One region of the Kitasatospora sp. NPDC051702 genome, then DNA from elsewhere that is predicted to be linked to it. Evidence: riboswitches for the same ligand, from Rfam matches in the RefSeq annotation. Region 1 holds a riboswitch; each other region holds the start of a gene.

What was found. Region 1 has a riboswitch for cobalamin ahead of AB0N04_RS27945 (peptidase). Riboswitches for the same ligand answer to the same signal wherever they lie in the genome.
Region 2: another riboswitch for cobalamin. It lies ahead of AB0N04_RS01985 (HoxN/HupN/NixA family nickel/cobalt transporter); the one in region 1 lies ahead of AB0N04_RS27945 (peptidase).
Region 3: another riboswitch for cobalamin. It lies ahead of AB0N04_RS06660 (iron ABC transporter permease); the one in region 1 lies ahead of AB0N04_RS27945 (peptidase).
Region 4: another riboswitch for cobalamin. It lies ahead of metE (5-methyltetrahydropteroyltriglutamate--homocysteine S-methyltransferase); the one in region 1 lies ahead of AB0N04_RS27945 (peptidase).

The regions. Positions count from the first base shown of each region.
Region 1 covers NZ_JBFAZB010000040.1:10,716-14,870, forward strand. The annotation lists gene mmsB (3-hydroxyisobutyrate dehydrogenase) at 1-801, shown strand, start outside; gene AB0N04_RS27940 (enoyl-CoA hydratase) at 798-1,571, shown strand; cobalamin riboswitch at 1,668-1,808, shown strand; gene AB0N04_RS27945 (peptidase) at 1,907-2,992, shown strand; gene AB0N04_RS27950 (flagellar hook-length control protein FliK) at 3,044-3,523, shown strand; cobalamin riboswitch at 3,690-3,819, shown strand; gene AB0N04_RS27955 (prenyltransferase/squalene oxidase repeat-containing protein) at 3,927-4,155, shown strand, end outside.
Region 2 covers NZ_JBFAZB010000002.1:12,387-16,541, reverse strand. The annotation lists gene efp (elongation factor P) at 1-139, opposite strand, end outside; gene AB0N04_RS01990 (aminopeptidase P family protein) at 216-1,322, opposite strand; gene AB0N04_RS01985 (HoxN/HupN/NixA family nickel/cobalt transporter) at 1,436-2,551, opposite strand; cobalamin riboswitch at 2,583-2,776, opposite strand; gene AB0N04_RS01980 (metalloregulator ArsR/SmtB family transcription factor) at 2,859-3,242, shown strand; gene AB0N04_RS01975 (hypothetical protein) at 3,294-4,155, shown strand, end outside.
Region 3 covers NZ_JBFAZB010000005.1:70,275-74,429, reverse strand. The annotation lists gene AB0N04_RS06675 (CGNR zinc finger domain-containing protein) at 1-112, shown strand, start outside; gene sodX (nickel-type superoxide dismutase maturation protease) at 109-573, opposite strand; gene sodN (superoxide dismutase, Ni) at 751-1,146, shown strand; cobalamin riboswitch at 1,245-1,384, shown strand; gene AB0N04_RS06660 (iron ABC transporter permease) at 1,561-2,625, shown strand; gene AB0N04_RS06655 (ABC transporter ATP-binding protein) at 2,625-3,401, shown strand; gene AB0N04_RS06650 (ABC transporter substrate-binding protein) at 3,410-4,155, shown strand, end outside.
Region 4 covers NZ_JBFAZB010000025.1:66,945-71,099, reverse strand. The annotation lists gene AB0N04_RS21415 (lipase family protein) at 1-213, opposite strand, end outside; gene AB0N04_RS21410 (condensation domain-containing protein) at 390-1,817, opposite strand; cobalamin riboswitch at 2,241-2,444, shown strand; gene metE (5-methyltetrahydropteroyltriglutamate--homocysteine S-methyltransferase) at 2,623-4,155, shown strand, end outside.

The DNA of each region.
Region 1 (4,155 bases):
ACCGGCTACGACCTCTCGGCGGAGGCCCGGGAACGGGCTGCGGCCCGGGGAGTGAAGATCGCGGTTTCCGCCGCCGAAGCGGTCGGCGAGGCCGAGGTGGTGCTCACCATGCTGCCGACCGGACGCCATGTCCTCGATTCCTACGGCGAGTTGACGGAGGCGGCAGCGGGAGCGCTGTTCGTCGACTGCTCCACCATCGCGGTCGGGGACGCCCGGGTCGCCGCCGACCTCGCCCGGGTCGCGGGGCACCGGGCCGTCGACGCGCCGGTCTCCGGCGGCGTGCCCGGCGCCGAGGCCGCGAGCCTGACCTTCATGGTCGGCGCGGACGGGCCCGACTTCGCCGAGGCCGAGCCGGTGCTCGCCGCCATGGGCCGCCGGGTCGTGCACTGCGGGACGTCCGGGGCGGGGCAGGCCGCGAAGATCTGCAACAACATGATCCTCGGCATCTCGATGATCGCGGTCAGCGAGGCCTTCGTGCTCGGGGAGAGCCTCGGGCTCAGCCACCAGGCCCTGTTCGACGTGGCCTCCGCCGCCTCCGGGCAGTGCTGGGCACTGACCAGCAACTGCCCCGTCCCCGGGCCCGTCCCGGCCAGCCCGGCCAACCGCGGGTACGCCGGAGGCTTCGCCGCCGCCCTGATGGCCAAGGACCTCGGACTCGCGGCCGCGGCGGCGACATCCTCCGACGTCCCCGCCGAACTGGGCGGCAGGGCAGCCGAGTTGTACGCGGCGTTCGCCGAGGAGGTGGGCGCCGGGCTGGACTTCTCGGCCATCATCACGACCCTCAGGAAGGACGACGCATGACGTTCGAGACGATCCTGGTCGAGCGCAGGGGCCGGGTGGGCGTGATCACGCTCGACCGCCCCAAGGCGCTGAACGCCCTCAACACCACGCTGATGAACGAAGTCGTGGCGGCCGCGGAGGAGTTCGACCGCGACCGGGAGGTCGGCGCGCTGGTGGTCACCGGCTCGGAGAAGGCCTTCGCGGCCGGCGCCGACATCAAGGAGATGCAGTCCCTGGACTTCGTGGACGCCTACCTCGGCGACTGGTTCGCCGCGTGGGACCGCTTCGGAGCCCTGCGCAAGCCCGTCGTCGCGGCCGTCGCCGGGTACGCGCTGGGCGGCGGCTGCGAGCTGGCGATGCTCTGCGACGTCCTGCTGGCGGCCGACACCGCGAAGTTCGGGCAGCCGGAGATCAAGCTCGGGGTGATCCCGGGCATAGGCGGCTCGCAGCGGCTCACCCGGGCCGTCGGCAAGGCCAAGGCGATGGAGCTGTGCCTGACCGGCCGGATGATGGGCGCCGAGGAGGCCGAGCGGGCCGGCCTGGTCTCCCGGATCGTCCCCGCGGACCAGCTGCTGACCGAGGCGCTGGCCACCGCCGAGGCCGTCGCGGCGATGTCCGCCCCGGCGGTGGCGATGCTCAAGGAGAGCGTCAACCGCGCCTTCGAGACCACCCTGGCCGAGGGCGTGCGCTTCGAACGGCGGCTGTTCCACGCGACGTTCGCGACGGCCGACCAGAAGGAGGGCATGGCCGCCTTCGCCGAGAAGCGCCTGCCGGAGTTCCGCCACCGCTGACCCGTACGGTTCCGGCACCTTGCGCGCGGCCCGCGGTGCCGTGTTCCGGTGCCGGAACCGTGACGTGGCGCACCGTCCCTTGACCGGATCTTCGCGTCTTCGCCATGATGGGCCGTCATGTTGTGACTCCGCCGACGGGGGAAGTCCGGTTCGAATCCGGCGCTGACCCGCAACGGTAGGCCGCCGACGTCCCGTCGGCGGCGAGCCCGAGTACCCGGCGGCGGAGGTGTGTCACCCCCTCCTCCCGTCGTGGTCTGCGGGCCGGAGCTCCGAGGGCTGCCCGGCGTGCCGCCGGCGCCCTCCGGGCCCCTGCGTCCAGGCCCGGAAAGGCAGCCATGCCCGCCCTCCGCCGCACTCTCGGTCTGCTCGCGATACCCGCCCTCGCCCTCGCCACCGCGCTCCCGGCGGCCACCGCCGCCCAGGCCGCGCCCGCCGCCGCACCCGCCGCGACCGCGGCCCCGACGATCCGCCCCGACGCCGCCGCGGGCGGCTGGCTGGCCCGCCAGCTCGTCGACGGCGACCACTTCGAGTCCGTGTTCAACGGCACCGCCTACCCCGACCAGGGCCTGACCGTCGACGCCGTGCTGGCCTTCGCCGCCTCCCACGGCTCCGACGAGGCCGCCGCCCGGGCCACCGCCTGGCTGGCCAAGCCCGAGATCCTCGGCGGCTACCTCGGCGACGGCACCACCGAGGCCTACGCCGGTGCCACCGCCAAGCTGCTGCTCGCCGCCGAGGTCCGCGGCGCGAACCCGACCGCCTTCGGAGGCGTCGACCTGCCGGCCCGGCTGCGCTCCCTGCAGACCGCCGAGGGCCGCTTCTCCGACCGCTCCCAGTGGGGCGACTACAGCAACGCCTTCGGCCAGTCGCTCGCCCTGATCGCCCTGCACCGCACCCCCGGCGGCGCCCCCGCCGCGGCCGTCGACTTCCTGGCGAACAGCCAGTGCGCGGACGGCGGTTACCCGGTCTCCTTCGGCCAGACCACCTGCACCAGCGACCCGGACGCCACCGCGCTGGCCGCCCAGGCCCTCGCCGCCACCGGCCGCACCGCCAAGGCGAACGCCGGCCTCGGCTGGCTCACCGCCCACCAGAACGCCGACGGCGGCTTCGCGGCCGCCGGGGCGACCGCCTCCAACGCCAACACCACGGGCCTGGCCACCCAGGCGCTGCTGGCCGGCGGACGCCTCGGCGCCGGCCTCAAGGGCTGGAGCCGGCTGGTGAAGTTCCAGCAGGGCTGCTCCGCCGACCCGGCGGTCCGCGGCGCCGTCGCCTACGACGCGACCGGATTCGACCCGGCCAACGGCGCCCGGGCCACCGCGCAGGCCGCGCTCGGCCTCGCCGGCACCCCGCTGGCCACCCTCTCCGCCGCCGGCGCGCGTCCGGCCGCCCCGACCCTGGCCTGCCCGGCGCCCGCCGCCCGCTGAGCCACCGAACTCCTGAGCCACCGAACCCCTGAGCCCACGAGGAGAGTTCCGATGACCGACACCCTCACCCCGGCCAGACCGGCCCGCCGCGCGCTCGGCTCGATCGCCGCGGCCGCGGCCCTCACCGCCGGCCTGCTCGGCGCCTCCGCCGTCCAGGCCCCCGCGGCCCACGCGGCCGCCTGCAGCGGCACCACCGGCGTCACCGTCGTGGTCGACTTCACCGCCGTCGGCGGCGGCGTCGAGACCGGCTGCGCACCCGGCGATCCGGCCACCGGGCTCGCCGCGCTGACCGGCGCCGGATTCACGTACGCCTTCCACCCGCGGTTCCCCGGCTTCGTCTGCAAGATCAACGCGCTGCCGGCCACCTGCACCAACCCGACCGGCAGCGCCTACTGGTCCTACTGGCACGCCCAGCACGGCGGGCCCTGGTCGTACAGCAGCCTGGGCGCGGGCAGCTACAATCCGGCCCCCGGCGACGTCGAGGGCTGGTCCTTCGGCGCCGGCGCCCAGCCGGGCATCACGGCGCCCTGACGTCCGGAGGCACCTGCCGGCACCCCGGAGCCCCGCGGGGAGGGGTGCCGGCAGCTCCGGCACGCCCTGCGGTGCGGCAGGAGGCGCCCGGCCGTCCTGATCCGCGCGGCCCGTCCCGTCAGGGTGAGCGGACCATCTGACGGGCCGTTGACTCCCACTCCGCTGACGTGGTCTGATGAACCGGTTTTTCACCTCGGTCCTCAGGGGAAGCCGGTCCAACTCCGGCGCTGACCCGCAACCGTAGATCCGCCCAGGGCGGATGAGCCGGAATGCCTGAACCGGGGTCTGTTCAGAGAGCACTCGCGTCGTCGCGGACTACGACGCAGTTCCGACGGCTGCGCGCTCCACCGGCAGCCGTCGGCTGCGCCGTTGCTCCCCGCGTCGACCGACCAGGGAGACGCCGGTGAGGGTCAGCAGCAGTCGTACGCGCCACAGGAGCCGGGGCACCACGTCCCTGCTGGCCGCCGCAGCACTCGCGGTCACCGCCTGCGGCACGGCGCTTGTCGGCCGGCCCGCCGTCTCGCTCGCCGGGGCGGCCGTCCCCGCCGCGGGCCGGACGCCGGACGTCGCCAGGGGCGCCGCCTACCTCGCCGACCCGTCCCGCCTGATCGACGGTCACTACTACGAGGGCT
Region 2 (4,155 bases), on a different contig from region 1:
TCAGGACCTCCTTGAGCTTGGTACGCACGAAGGCCGGGCCCTTGCCGGGCTTGACGTGCTGGAACTCGACGACGGACCAGAGCTTGCCGCCCTCCAGCTTGAGGACCATGCCGTTCTTGAGATCGTTCGTGGAAGCCACGGGCGCACTTACTCCTGGATATAGCTGTCAAGGAACCAAGGGGTGCGTCCTGCCGCCGACGGCCCGGGGGCCGCGGTCACAGGGCGAGGAGCTCCTTGGTGGTGATGGTGAGCAGCTCGGGCCCGCCCTCCTCGAGGGGGCGCACCACGAGCGTGTCCTCGATCCGGACACCGCCCCTGCCCGGGAGGTGGACCCCAGGACCGACGGTGACCGGTACGCGGCTGTCCAGTTTACCCATGTCCGAAGGGCCGAGGCGCGGCGCCTCCCGGATCTCCAGCCCGATGCCGTGCCCCACCGGGTGCGGGGACGCCTCGGTGTGGCCGGCCGCCTCCAGGATCTGCCGCGCGGCCCGGTCGGGCACGTACTGCTCCACGCCTGGTCCGAGCGCCTCCCGGGCGGCCCGCTGGGCGCGGAACACCAGCCGGTGCAGCTCGACCTGCCAGGGCGCGGGGGCGGCGCCGATCACGAAGGTCCGGGCGGTCGAGATGCCGTAGCCGCGGTACTGGGCGCCCATCACCACGGTCAGGAAGTCACCCTCCTCCACCCGGCGGTCGGTCGGCTGGTGGGCGGGCTGCCCGGAGTGGCTGCCGGTGCCGACGGACACCGGGAAGGCCGCCCGGTCCGCACCGTGGTCGATCATCCGGCGTTCCAGCTCCATCGCCAGGTGCCGCTCCGTCCGCCCGACCAGGATCGACTCCAGGAGCTCGCCGAGCGCCTGGTCGGCGATCTCGGCGGCGATCCGCAGGTCGGCGATCTCGTGCTCGTCCTTGACCACCCGCAGCCGCTCCACCAGCCGGTCCAGGTCGGCCAGCCGGGCACCGCCGGACAGGCCGGCCACCGACCGGTGCCGGCTGACGGTCAGGTCGTGCTCCTCCACCGCCAGCGCCGCCAGCCTGAGCCGCGCCGCGGCCTCGGCCGCCGCCAGGGCGGTGTCCGCCCCGGCCGGCACCGGCACCTGGGTGACGTCCGGGGCGATCAGGTGCTCCCCGGTGTCGTCCGGCGGCAGGTCGTCCGGCAGCGCCAGCAGTGCGCGGTCCCTGGTGAGCAGCAGCGTCGCCCCGCAGGGCGCGCAGCCGGTCAGATACCGCACGTTCGCCGCCCGGGTGATCAGCGCCGCATCGGCCCCGGCCGCACTGCAGTGCTCCCTCACCCGCTCCCGCCGACCCGCGTACGCATCAGACATGCGTCGAGCCTACGAAGCCGCACCCCGTTCCGCCCGCCGAGCACTCCCGAGGGGGCACGTCGCCGCTGCCCGCACGCCCCGGCTCGCACCCCGGGCCGACCGGTTCGGGGCTGTCACTGCCCGGTCGGCTGCCAGCGCTTCTCGACCCCGGCCAGCTTCCAGTAGCCGATCGCCGCGGCCCAGACCACCACGAAGAGCCCGGCGATCGCGTACCCGACGTTGTCCAGCGAGATGTCCGCGATCCAGCCGCTCACCGGGTCGGTCAGGTCGAGCTTCTCGTGCAGCACGCCGACCAGTTCGATCGTGCCGATGACGAAGGCCACCGCGATCGACAGCCCCGTGATCGTCAGGTTGTAGTACACCTTGCGCACCGGGTTGGAGAAGGCCCACTGGTACGCGAAGTTCATGAACGTCCCGTCCAGCGTGTCGAACAGGCTCATCCCGGCCGCGAAGAGCAGCGGCAGGCAGACGATCGCGTACCAGGGCAGCCCGGCCGCCGCGCCCGAGCCCGCCATCACCATCAGGGTGACCTCGGTCGCGGTGTCGAAGCCCAGGCCCAGCACCATGCCCACCGGGAACATCTGCCCCGGCCGGGTGATCGACCGCGTCGCCCGGTTCAGCACCCTCGCCAGGAAGCCGCGCGAGTTCAGGTGCTCCTCCAGCTGCGCCTCGTCGTACTTCCCGGCCCGCATCGCCCGGAACACCTTGAGGATGCCCACCAGCGCCGCCAGGTTGAGCGCGCCGATCAGGTACAGGAACGCGCCGGAGGCCGTCGTGCCGACCATCCCCAGCCACTGGTGGGTCGTCGACTCGTCGTCCATCAGGGTGTTGGCCAGCTGGGCGCCGCCCGCCACCAGGGCGGCCATGATGACCACCATCGAGGAGTGCCCGAGGGCGAACCAGAAGCCCACCGACACCGGGCGCTTGCCGTCCGCCATCAGCTTGCGGGTGGTGTTGTCGATCACCGCGATGTGGTCGGCGTCGAAGGCGTGCCGCATGCCGAGGGTGTACGCGGTGATGCCCAGGCCCACCCCGAAGACCTGGGTGCCGACCGCGTAGTTGTGGGGCGCGACCAGGAAGAACAGCGTCCCGAACGCGACCACGTGCATGGCCAGGATCACGCCCATCAGTCCGGCCGTGCGGACGGTGTCCTCGCGCTTCCAGCGGAACGTCGGCAGTGCGGACGGCGCCGCCGGCGCCCCGGGGGCGGCGGTTTCGGGCAGGGTCATACGCGGATCACGCTCCAGCACCTCGTGGAAAGACTTCGTGAGATGCCGTGGCCGGTCTCCTGGCTTACGGGGCACCCGTACCCGCCTTCCCAGACGCGCGAAGCGCCCAGTGGCGTCGTGGATACGGACGACTCCCCCCGATCACAGTGGCGAGGGCCGCTCCGGACTGGGACCCCTGAGGGTCCGTCACCGGTCTTCCCGAGCACCACGGCGGGCAACACCGTAGGGGGCCCGGCTCCACCCATGCAAGGCTGCGCACCTGCGCAGGTGTCCAGGATCACAGGCCCCGGCCTGCGAGAATGTCCGCATGCATCTCGTACCGGCCGACCGCGCGGACCACCGCACCATCGACGGACACCGGGTCTGCGAGGCCATCGCCGCCATCGGCGACACCGCGCACGTCCGCACCTGGGCCGAGCGGTTCTCCCTGCTCGCCGACCCGGGCCGGCTCGCCCTCCTGCTCGCCCTGCACCGCGCCGGCCCGCTCGCCGTGACCGACCTCGCCGTCGCCACCGGTATGCGCGACCCCGCCGTCTCCCAGGCCCTCCGACTGCTCCGCACCGCCGGCGTGGTCACCGGCGACCGCGACGGACGCGTCGTGCGCTACCGGCTCGTCGACGACGCCCTGCGCCCCCTCCTCGACCCCTGCGCCGCCGCCGACCACCACGAACCCACCGCTGCCACCGGCTGACCCGCCCCGGACGGACCCGCCGGAGCGGGGCCGGATGAGTACGATCTTCGTGTGCTGAACCGCCTGCGGCGCCGGCCCCGGCCCTGGCCCGACGAAGACCGCTGGGAGACCTGGCCCGTCCGGGCCCGCGTCCTCGCGGTCGCCCGCACGCTCACCTCGGCCACCCGGGTGCTCGACGTGCTCACCCTGCTCGTCCGCCCGCAGCTCGGCGTCCGGTGCTACCTCACCGTCAACCCGGGCTCGGCGTTCACGGCGGGCCTCGGCCCCTACCTGGCCGACCAGCAACCCGCCGTCACGGTCATCCCGTGGGAGGAGGCCGTCCGGTACGAGTTCGACCTCGCGGTGTCCTGCGCGGTCCACGCCTCCATGCACCGGCTGCGCGCCCCGCTCGTCGTCCTCCCCCACGGCGCCGGCTACAACCGCCTGGTCGCCGAGTCCACCGGGGACGGGGTCAGTGCCGCCGGCCTGTCCCGTCAGGAGCTCACCCACCGGGGGCGGGTCTTCCCCGCGGTCATCGGGCTGTCCCACGAGGAGCAGTTCGAGCGGCTGGCGGCCACCTGCCCCGAGGCGCTGCCGCACGCACGGGAGGTCGGCGACCTCACCTTCTCCAGGATGCTGGCCAGCCGCGGCCGGCGGGACGCCTACCGCGCCGCCCTCGGGGCCGTCGACGGCCGGCGCCTCGTCGTCGTCACCTCCACCTGGAGCAGGCACTCCCTGGCGGCGCACTGCCTCGACCTGCCGCGCCGGCTGGTCACCGCGCTCCCCGCCGACGAGTACGCCGTGGCCGTGGTCCTGCACCCCAACGTCTGGGACCGGCACGACCCCGAACTGCTGCTGGCCACGGCCCGGGGCTCCGGCCTCAGGCTGATCCCCCCGCACCAGGGCTGGCAGACCGCCCTGGTCGCCGCCGACC
Region 3 (4,155 bases), on a different contig from region 1:
CCGCTCCCGCCGCTACTGCTCGGACCGCTGCGCGACCCGCGCCAACGTCGCCGCCTACCGGGCCCGCAAGCGCCAGGAGGCGGAGGCCGCGGCGCCGGGCAACACCCCCTAGCGCGGCTGCGGCGGGTGGACGTCCTCCACCCAGAGGCCCAGCCGGCGGGCCAGGCCCGGGACGGCGGCCAGCCGGCCGCCGAGCAGCAGCCGCTCCAGCCGGCGGCCGGGCGCCAGCCAGGCCGGGCGCGGGCGCAACCGCAGCAGCACCCGGCCGAGCACCAGCTCGTCCGGCACCGGGCCGTAGCTGCGGCTGTCGCTGTCCACCGGCCGGTTGTCGGACAGCAGCCACCAGCCCGCCGGGCGGCGCTCGGCGGCCCGCTTGACCACCAGCAGGTCCTGCTGGAAGGGGTGCCGGAAGAGCACCACCGCGCCCGGGCGGATCGGCGCGCCGTAGCGCACCAGCAGCTGGTCGCCCTCGCGCAGGGTCGGGACCATCGAGGGCCCGGCCACGTCGACCAGCCCGAACGGCAGCGCGCCGCCGCCCCGGGCGCCGCCCCCGGCTTCCGCGCTCCGCGCCACGACTCCTCCTCCCGACCGAACGGTCCCAGTCTGCCGCACGGATCGTCACCCCGTTCGATGTCCGGATTACCCCGGTTCCGGGTCCGCCTTTTGCCCTAGGCCCACCGCCCGATCGCGAAACCCGCAGGGCGGAAGGGTAATCTCGGGCGCGGGAAGACGATCTAAGGAAGGACTCCCATGTTCTCTCGTCTGTTTGCACCGCGCGCCACCGCCCACGCCCACTGCGACCTGCCCTGCGGCGTGTACGACCCGGCGCAGGCCCGGATCGAGGCCGAGTCGGTCAAGGCCACCCAGGAGAAGTACCAGGCCAACGAGGACCCGCACTTCCGCGCCCGCGCCGTCATCATCAAGGAGCAGCGCGCCGAGGCCGTCAAGCACCACATCTCGGTGCTGTGGAGCGACTACTTCAAGGCCCCGCACTTCGAGAAGTACCCGCAGCTGCACGCGCTGATCAACGACACCCTGAAGGCCGCCTCGGCCGCCAAGGCGTCCACCGACCCGGCCACCGGCCAGGCCCTGCTGGACCTGATCGCCGAGGTCGACAAGATCTTCTGGGAGACCAAGCAGGCCTGAGCCTGACGCGTCGCCACCCGACCGCCCCCGTCCGCACCGCCGGACGGGGGCGGTCGTGCGTCCACGGCCGACCCGGCCGGGACCCACCCCGGTAAGGGTTGCCTAGCCTGAGTGGCTGTTATGCTGCCAGGGCGTCCGAGGGGGAAGTCCGGTGTGAGTCCGGCGCTGACCCGCAACGGTGAGCGCGGCCCGCACGGCCGCGCCAGCCCGATCGCCCCCGGCCGCTGACCTCCCGACAACTCGCCGTGGACTGCGAGGGGACGGCGCCGCACGGGCCCGCGCCCGCCCGGCGCCCGCCCCCGCGCGCCCGCGGCCCGAGGCAAGGCGCACAACCCCGGTGAACGAGCGCAGCGAACGGACCGTCAACAGGTGCGCGCGGGCCCACGCCCGTGTGCGGCCCGGCGGGGCCGGCACGTGAGCGGCGCCGCGGCCGCGCCGCCCGCCCGGCGGATACCCGCCCCGCCCCTCGCCCTCGGCCTGGCCGTCGCCCTGCTGCTCTCGCTGGTCTGCGGGGTCGCGCTGGGCGCCGCCGGCCTCGGCCCTGCCCGGGTGCTGCGGCTGCTCGCCGCCGGGCTGACGGGCGGTCGACTGGAGGCCGACGAGGCCGCCGCGTACGCCATCGTCTGGGAGATCCGGCTGCCGCGCACCGTGCTGGCCGCGGTGGTCGGCGCCGGGCTCGCCGCCACCGGGGTCGCCGTGCAGGCTCTGGTGCGCAACGCGCTGGCCGATCCGTTCGTGCTCGGGATCTCCTCCGGCGCGGCCGTCGGCGCCAACGCCGTCCTGCTGCTGGGCGCCTTCGCCTCGCTCGGGGTGTGGGCGATCTCGGCCTCCGCCTTCGGCACCGCGCTGCTCGCCATGGTGCTGGTCTACCTGGCCGCCCGGACCGCCCACGGACTCACCCCGCTGCGCCTGGTGCTCACCGGCACCGCGCTCTCCTACGGCTTCTCCGCCGCCACCGCGCTGATGGTCTTCGCCGCCGCCCGCGGCGAGGCCGCCCGGGACGCCATGATGTGGCTGCTCGGCAACCTCGGCGGCGCCACCTGGGGATCCGTCCCGATCGTCGCCGCCACCGTGCTCGCCGGCCTGGTCCACCTGCACTGCTCCGCGGGCCGGCTGGACGCGCTCGCCATGGGTGACGAGACGGCCGCCTCGCTCGGCGTGGACCCGGACCGGCTGCGCCGCGAGCTGTTCGTGGTGACCGCCGCCGTCACCGGCACGGTGGTCGCGGTCAGCGGGGCGATCGGCTTCGTCGGGCTGATGGTCCCGCACCTGGCCCGGATGCTGGTCGGGGCCGGCCACCGCCGGGTGCTGCTGGTCGCGCCGGTGGCGGGTGCGCTACTGCTGGTCTGGGTGGACATCGTCTCGCGGACCCTGCTGGCGCCCGCCGAACTGCCCGTCGGGGTCGGCACCGCGGTGCTCGGCGTGCCCTGCTTCCTGTTCCTGATGCGCCGCCGCGGCCACGCCCTCGGGGGGCGCTGATGGACCTCTCCCTCGACCGGGTCTCGGTCGACCTGGCCGGTGCCCGGCTGGTCCACGACGTCGTGCTGAAGGCCGCCGCCGGGCAGGTGGTCGGTCTGGTGGGGCCGAACGGCAGCGGCAAGTCGACCCTGCTGCGCTGCGTCTACCGGGCGCTGCGGCCCGCCGCCGGGGCCGTCCTGCTGGACGGCGCCGAGCTGCACGCGCTCCCCGCCCGCGAGGCCGCCCGGCGGGTGGCCGCGCTGCCGCAGGAGCACTCCGCCGAGTTCGACTTCACCGTCGCCGAGGTGGTCGCGATGGGCCGGCTGCCGCACCGGAGCGGGCTGGGCGGGCCGGGCCCGGACGACCGCGCGCGCTGCGCGCGGGCGCTGCGCCGGGTCGGCGCCGAGCACCTGGCCGGACGGGGCTTCCCGAGCCTGTCCGGCGGCGAGAAGCAGCGGGTGCTGATCGCCCGCGCGCTGGTCCAGGACCCGCGGCTGCTGGTGCTCGACGAACCCACCAACCACCTGGACATCGCCCACCAGTTGGACGTGCTGGCGCTGGTCCGGGAGGCCGGGCCGACGGTGCTCACCGCCCTGCACGACCTCAACCTGGCGGCCGGCCACTGCGACCTGCTGTACGTGCTGCGGGCCGGCCGGATCGTCGCCTCCGGGCCGCCCGCCGAGGTGCTCCGGCCCGACCTGCTGGCCGAGGTGTTCGGCGTCCGGGCCACCCCCGTCCGGCACCCGGTGACCGGCGCCCTCCAGCTGCTCTTCGACCGTGTCCACCCCACCCGCTAGGAACCCGCTTGCGCACCAAGGCCGTTGCCTCCGCCGCCCTGCTCGCCCTCGGACTCACCGCCTGCGGCGCGGAGATCGCCCCCGGCGACGCCGCCGCCGGCTCCGCCCACTACCCGGTGACCGTGCAGAACTGCGGCACCGCGCTCACCTTCGACCGCAAGCCCGCCCGGGCGGTCACCAACGACGTCGGCATCACCGAGCTGATGCTCGCCCTCGGCCTCGCCGACCGGATGGCCGGCTACGTGATGCCCGACGACAAGGGCCGGGTCGACCAGGTCGCCTGGAAGGACGGCTACCAGCGGACCGCGTGGCTCTCCAGGAAGGAGATCACCAAGGAGATCGTGCTGGACGCCCGGGCCGACCTGGTCTTCGCGGGCTGGCACTACGGCTTCGACGAGGGGAGCGGCTTCACCCCGCAGGCGCTGAAGGACCTCGGCATCGGCTCGTACGTGCTCAGCGAGTCCTGCCGCAGCGGCCGGGGCCCCGAGCGCGGGGTGATGTCCCCGCTGGACGCGCTCTACACCGACCTGGCCAACCTGGGCGAGGTCTTCGACGTCCGGGACCGCGCCGACCGGCTGATCGCCGACTTCCGGGCGCAGGTGGCCGCCGTGCCTGAGCCCGCGCACCGGCCGTCCGTCTTCCTGTACGACAGCGGGAAGGACAAGCCGTACACCGCCGGGAGGTTCGCCGCGCCCCAGGAGATCATCGCCAGGGCCGGCGGGACCAACGTGACGGGCGACCTCGCCGACAGCTG
Region 4 (4,155 bases), on a different contig from region 1:
CAGGGTGCCGTGCGGGCCGTCCGGCAGCGGGGACGGCGGCTCGTAGAAGTCCGGGCCGTCCGGACCGAGCGGGACACCCGGCGCACACCGGGCGGTGTCGCCGCCGTGGTCGTCGCCGTGCCCCCACGCGCCGCCCGCGGCCGCGGCCGGTTGCCCCGCGGACACCAGGGTGAGCAGAGCGGCCACCGCGCCGGCTCGAAGCCATGCCCTCATTCGTCGATTCCTCTCGCTGCACAGGGTGACGCCACGTCACCTGATGTGACGATGCTCACTCGGTGCGGAGGGCGGGGCAATCGCTGCGGCCGGATGGCGGACCGGCCCGTCGGTGGCGGGCCGGGGGCGGAGGGGCGGAGGGGCGGGATCGGGGCTCGGACGGGCGCGCCGGTGCGTCAGGAGGCGTCGGTGAGCACGCGGGTGAAGCCGTCCAGCAGGGCCCGGTTGGTGGCCCGGGCCTGCGGGGTGTCGACGTGGATGGTGTTGACGAACAGACCGTCGTCGGTGCGGTGCAGCCACTGCAGCAGTCCGTTGCAGCCCGAGACCCAGACGTGCAGGCGGGCCCGCTGGGCGGCGTGCCGGTCGGCACCGGGCAGCCGGCGGAAGTCGATGTAGGAGTAGAAGTTCACCGCGTGCGGCCAGTAGTGCAGCCGCGCGTACTCGGCGGGGGCGAGCAGCCGCCAGGCCTTCACGAAGTGCACCCCGGCGTGGGCCTGCAGCTGCCCGTAGGCGTCCTGGGCGGCGGTCAGCACCTCGCCGAAGCCCGCCCGCGGCCTGACCGGGAACTCGATCGGCAGGGTGTTGATGAACCACCCCATCGACTCCGCGTAGACGCCCCGGCCGCGTTCGTTGACCGGCACCAGGCCGCGGTAGACCTCGGGCCCGCCCTCCTGCCGCAGGGCGATCGCCAGCCCGGCGAGCAGCCCCATCGACAGCCGCCCGCCGCGGGCCCGGCAGGCGGTGCCGAAGGCCTCGGCCTGGCGGGCGCTGAGCAGGCGCTCGGTGCCGGCGGTCGGCGCGTACAGCCGGCCGGGCCGGACGCCGAGGTCGAGCGGGAAGCGGGGGAAGAGGCCGCCGTTGCGGTCGCGGAACGCCCGCCAGTAGTCCAGCCGCGCGTCGTCGGCGCGCATGGCGCGGTTGGCCCGGCGCTGGCCGCGGCTGAACTCCAGGTAGCTGCCCGGCTGTTGGGCCGCATCCTCGGTGCGGGCCGGGCGTGCCGGGCGGACCGGGTCGGCCTCGGCTCCGGCAGCGGTTCCGGCCGCGGTGAGGCTCCGGTAGGCCGTGGTGATGTCGTTGACGGCGATCGCGCTGGAGAGGCCGTCGGTGACCAGGTGGTCGCAGGAGAACCAGACGGTGGTCGACTCCGGCCGCACCACCGCGCCCATGGTGATCAGCGGCCAGGAGAGGGTGTCCACCTCCTTGAACGCGTCGTGGAGGTGGCGCTCGACCTCCGCGGGCGTCTCCAACGGGCCGGCGTAGACGTGCTTGAGGGCCACCTCCCCGGGCGACAGGACCTCGCAGCCGAGGTCCCCGCCCAGCGGCTGGTAGACCGCCCGGAGCACCTCGTGACGCCGCACCAGGTGGAGCAGCGCGACCGCCAGCGCGTCCAGGTCGACCGGACCGGCCAGTTCGAAGCTGGCCGCGACGTAGGAGCGGATCGGCTCGTCGACGCTCTGGGCGTGCTGGGCCACGGTGAAATGTTTCGCCTGGTTGTAACCGGTCATCCGGCGCGGGGCGGGGTCGCCGCCGGTCAACGGGACCAGGTGCCACCGGTGGGCCTCGCCCGGGCCGATCTCGGAGTCCTCGACTGAGATCTGGAGCATGTCGCCCTCTTCTGCCGCTGTCGTCGTCGGGTGGTACCAGAGCGGTCGGATGTCGGCCCACCAGCTGGTGCCGTACCAACGCGACGGCCCGGCGCTCGGATACGGGCAGCCGCCGTTCGGGTGACGGTGACCGGACGCCGGGGCCGTGCCCTCCGGCGCGTCCGCGGACCGGGCTCGGCCCGCCGGGATCCCCTCACGGCTGGGCCGTCGGCGTACGAGCGCACGCCGGAGCTGCGGGGACCCGCGGTCGAACGGCGGGTCGAGCGCCGCGTCGGAGTGCGGTCGGGCCCGTCGCGGTGGGCGGATTCCACGGCCGCCGCGACGGCCGGTGCCGCCGGGGGACCGGCCACGTCTCACCCCGTGGACACGTGGTGGGATTTCCGCGCCCCCGGCCGCGGGTTCGCACTAGGCTGGCCGGGCAGCTGGTTCGCCCTGTCCGCCAGGCAGGCGCGTCGCAAGAGGGAACCCGGTGACGCCATTCACGTGGCCATTCCGGGACTGCCCCGCAGCGGTGAGTGGGAACGACCGCCGTCATACGCACTGGGCCCGGACGGGCCTGGGAAGCGACGGCCAGTAGGTGACCGCCCTGACCAGGGCGGCCGCGCCCGCGAGTCCGAAGACCTGCCACTGCCCGCACGCGACCGATCGCGCGCGGACATCCCGGTGACCTCGTGGGCGGGTCGGCGTGCACACCAGGCGGGTCCGGCGCATCCCTGCGCCCGCGGCCGCGCCCGGTCGGGCACCCCTTCGCACCCTCGTCCCGTCCCCGGGGACCAGAGGAAGCAGACTCGCGAAGGAGAGTCCCTTGACGACGAAGTCCGCAGCCGCGGCAACCCGCGCCACCACCCACGGCTACCCCCGCCAGGGCCGCGACCGGGAGCTCAAGAAGGCGGTCGAGGGGTACTGGAAGGGCGCCGTCACCGCAGACGCCCTGCTCGCCACCGCCGCCGACCTGCGCCGGGAGAACTGGCGGCAGCTCGCCGAGGCCGGCGTCCACGAAGTCCCCACGGGCGACTTCTCGCTCTACGACCACGTGCTGGACACCACCGTCGCCGTCGGCGCCGTCCCCGCCCGCCACCGCGCCGCGGTCGACGCCGACCCGCTCGACGGGTACTTCGCCATGGCGCGCGGCACCCAGGAGGTCGCTCCGCTGGAGATGACCAAGTGGTTCGACACCAACTACCACTACCTGGTGCCCGAACTCGGCCCCGACACCGTCTTCACCGCCGACCCGGACCACCAGGTCGCGCAGCTGCGCGAGGCCCTCGGCCTCGGTCACGACGCCCGCCCGGTGCTGGTCGGCCCCGTCACCTACCTGCTGCTCGCCAAGCCTGCCCCCGGCGTCGCCGAGGACTTCCAGCCGATCACCCTGCTCGACCGGCTGCTGCCCGTCTACGCGCGACTGCTCGCCGAACTGCAGGCGGCCGGTGCGCAGTGGGTGCAGCTGGACGAACCCGCGCTCGTCCAGGACCGCACCCCGGCCGAGCTGAACGCCGCCGCCCGCGCCTACCGCGAGCTGGGCGCCCTCACCAGCCGGCCCAGGCTGCTCGTCGCGAGCTACTTCGACCGCCTCGGCGCGGCCCTGCCGGTGCTCGCCGCAGCCCCGGTCGAAGGCCTCGCCCTGGACTTCACCGGCCCCGCCGCCGCCAACCTGGACGACCTCGCCGCCGTCGGCGGGCTGCCCGGCAAGCGGCTCGTCGCCGGCGTGGTCGACGGGCGCAACATCTGGATCAACGACCTGGAGAAGTCGCTCGCCACCCTGGCCACCCTGCTCGGCCTCGCCGGCAGCGTCGACGTCGCCACCTCCTGCTCGCTGCTGCACGTCCCCCTCGACGCCACCGCCGAACGGGACCTGGACCCGCAGATCGCCCGCTGGCTCGCCTTCGCCAGGCAGAAGACGGCCGAGACCGCCCTGCTCGCCCGCGGCCTGCGCGAGGGCACCGGCGCGATCGCCGCCGACCTCGCCGCCAACCGCGCCGACCTCGCCTCGCGCGCCGGCTCCCCGATCACCCGGGACCCGGCCGTCCGCGCCCGGGCCGCCGCCGTCAGCGCGGCCGACGCCCGCCGCCCGCAGGCCTACCCGCAGCGCGCCGAGGCCCAACGCGCCCGCCTCGGACTGCCGTTGCTGCCCACCACGACGATCGGCTCGTTCCCGCAGACCACCGAGCTGCGCACTGCCCGCGCGGACCTCGCCGCCGGGCGGATCGACGCCGACGGCTACCGCGGGCGCATCGAGGCCGAAGTCCGCGAGGTCATCGCCTTCCAGGAGAAGGCCGGCCTCGACGTCCTCGTCCACGGCGAGCCCGAACGCAACGACATGGTCCAGTACTTCGCCGAA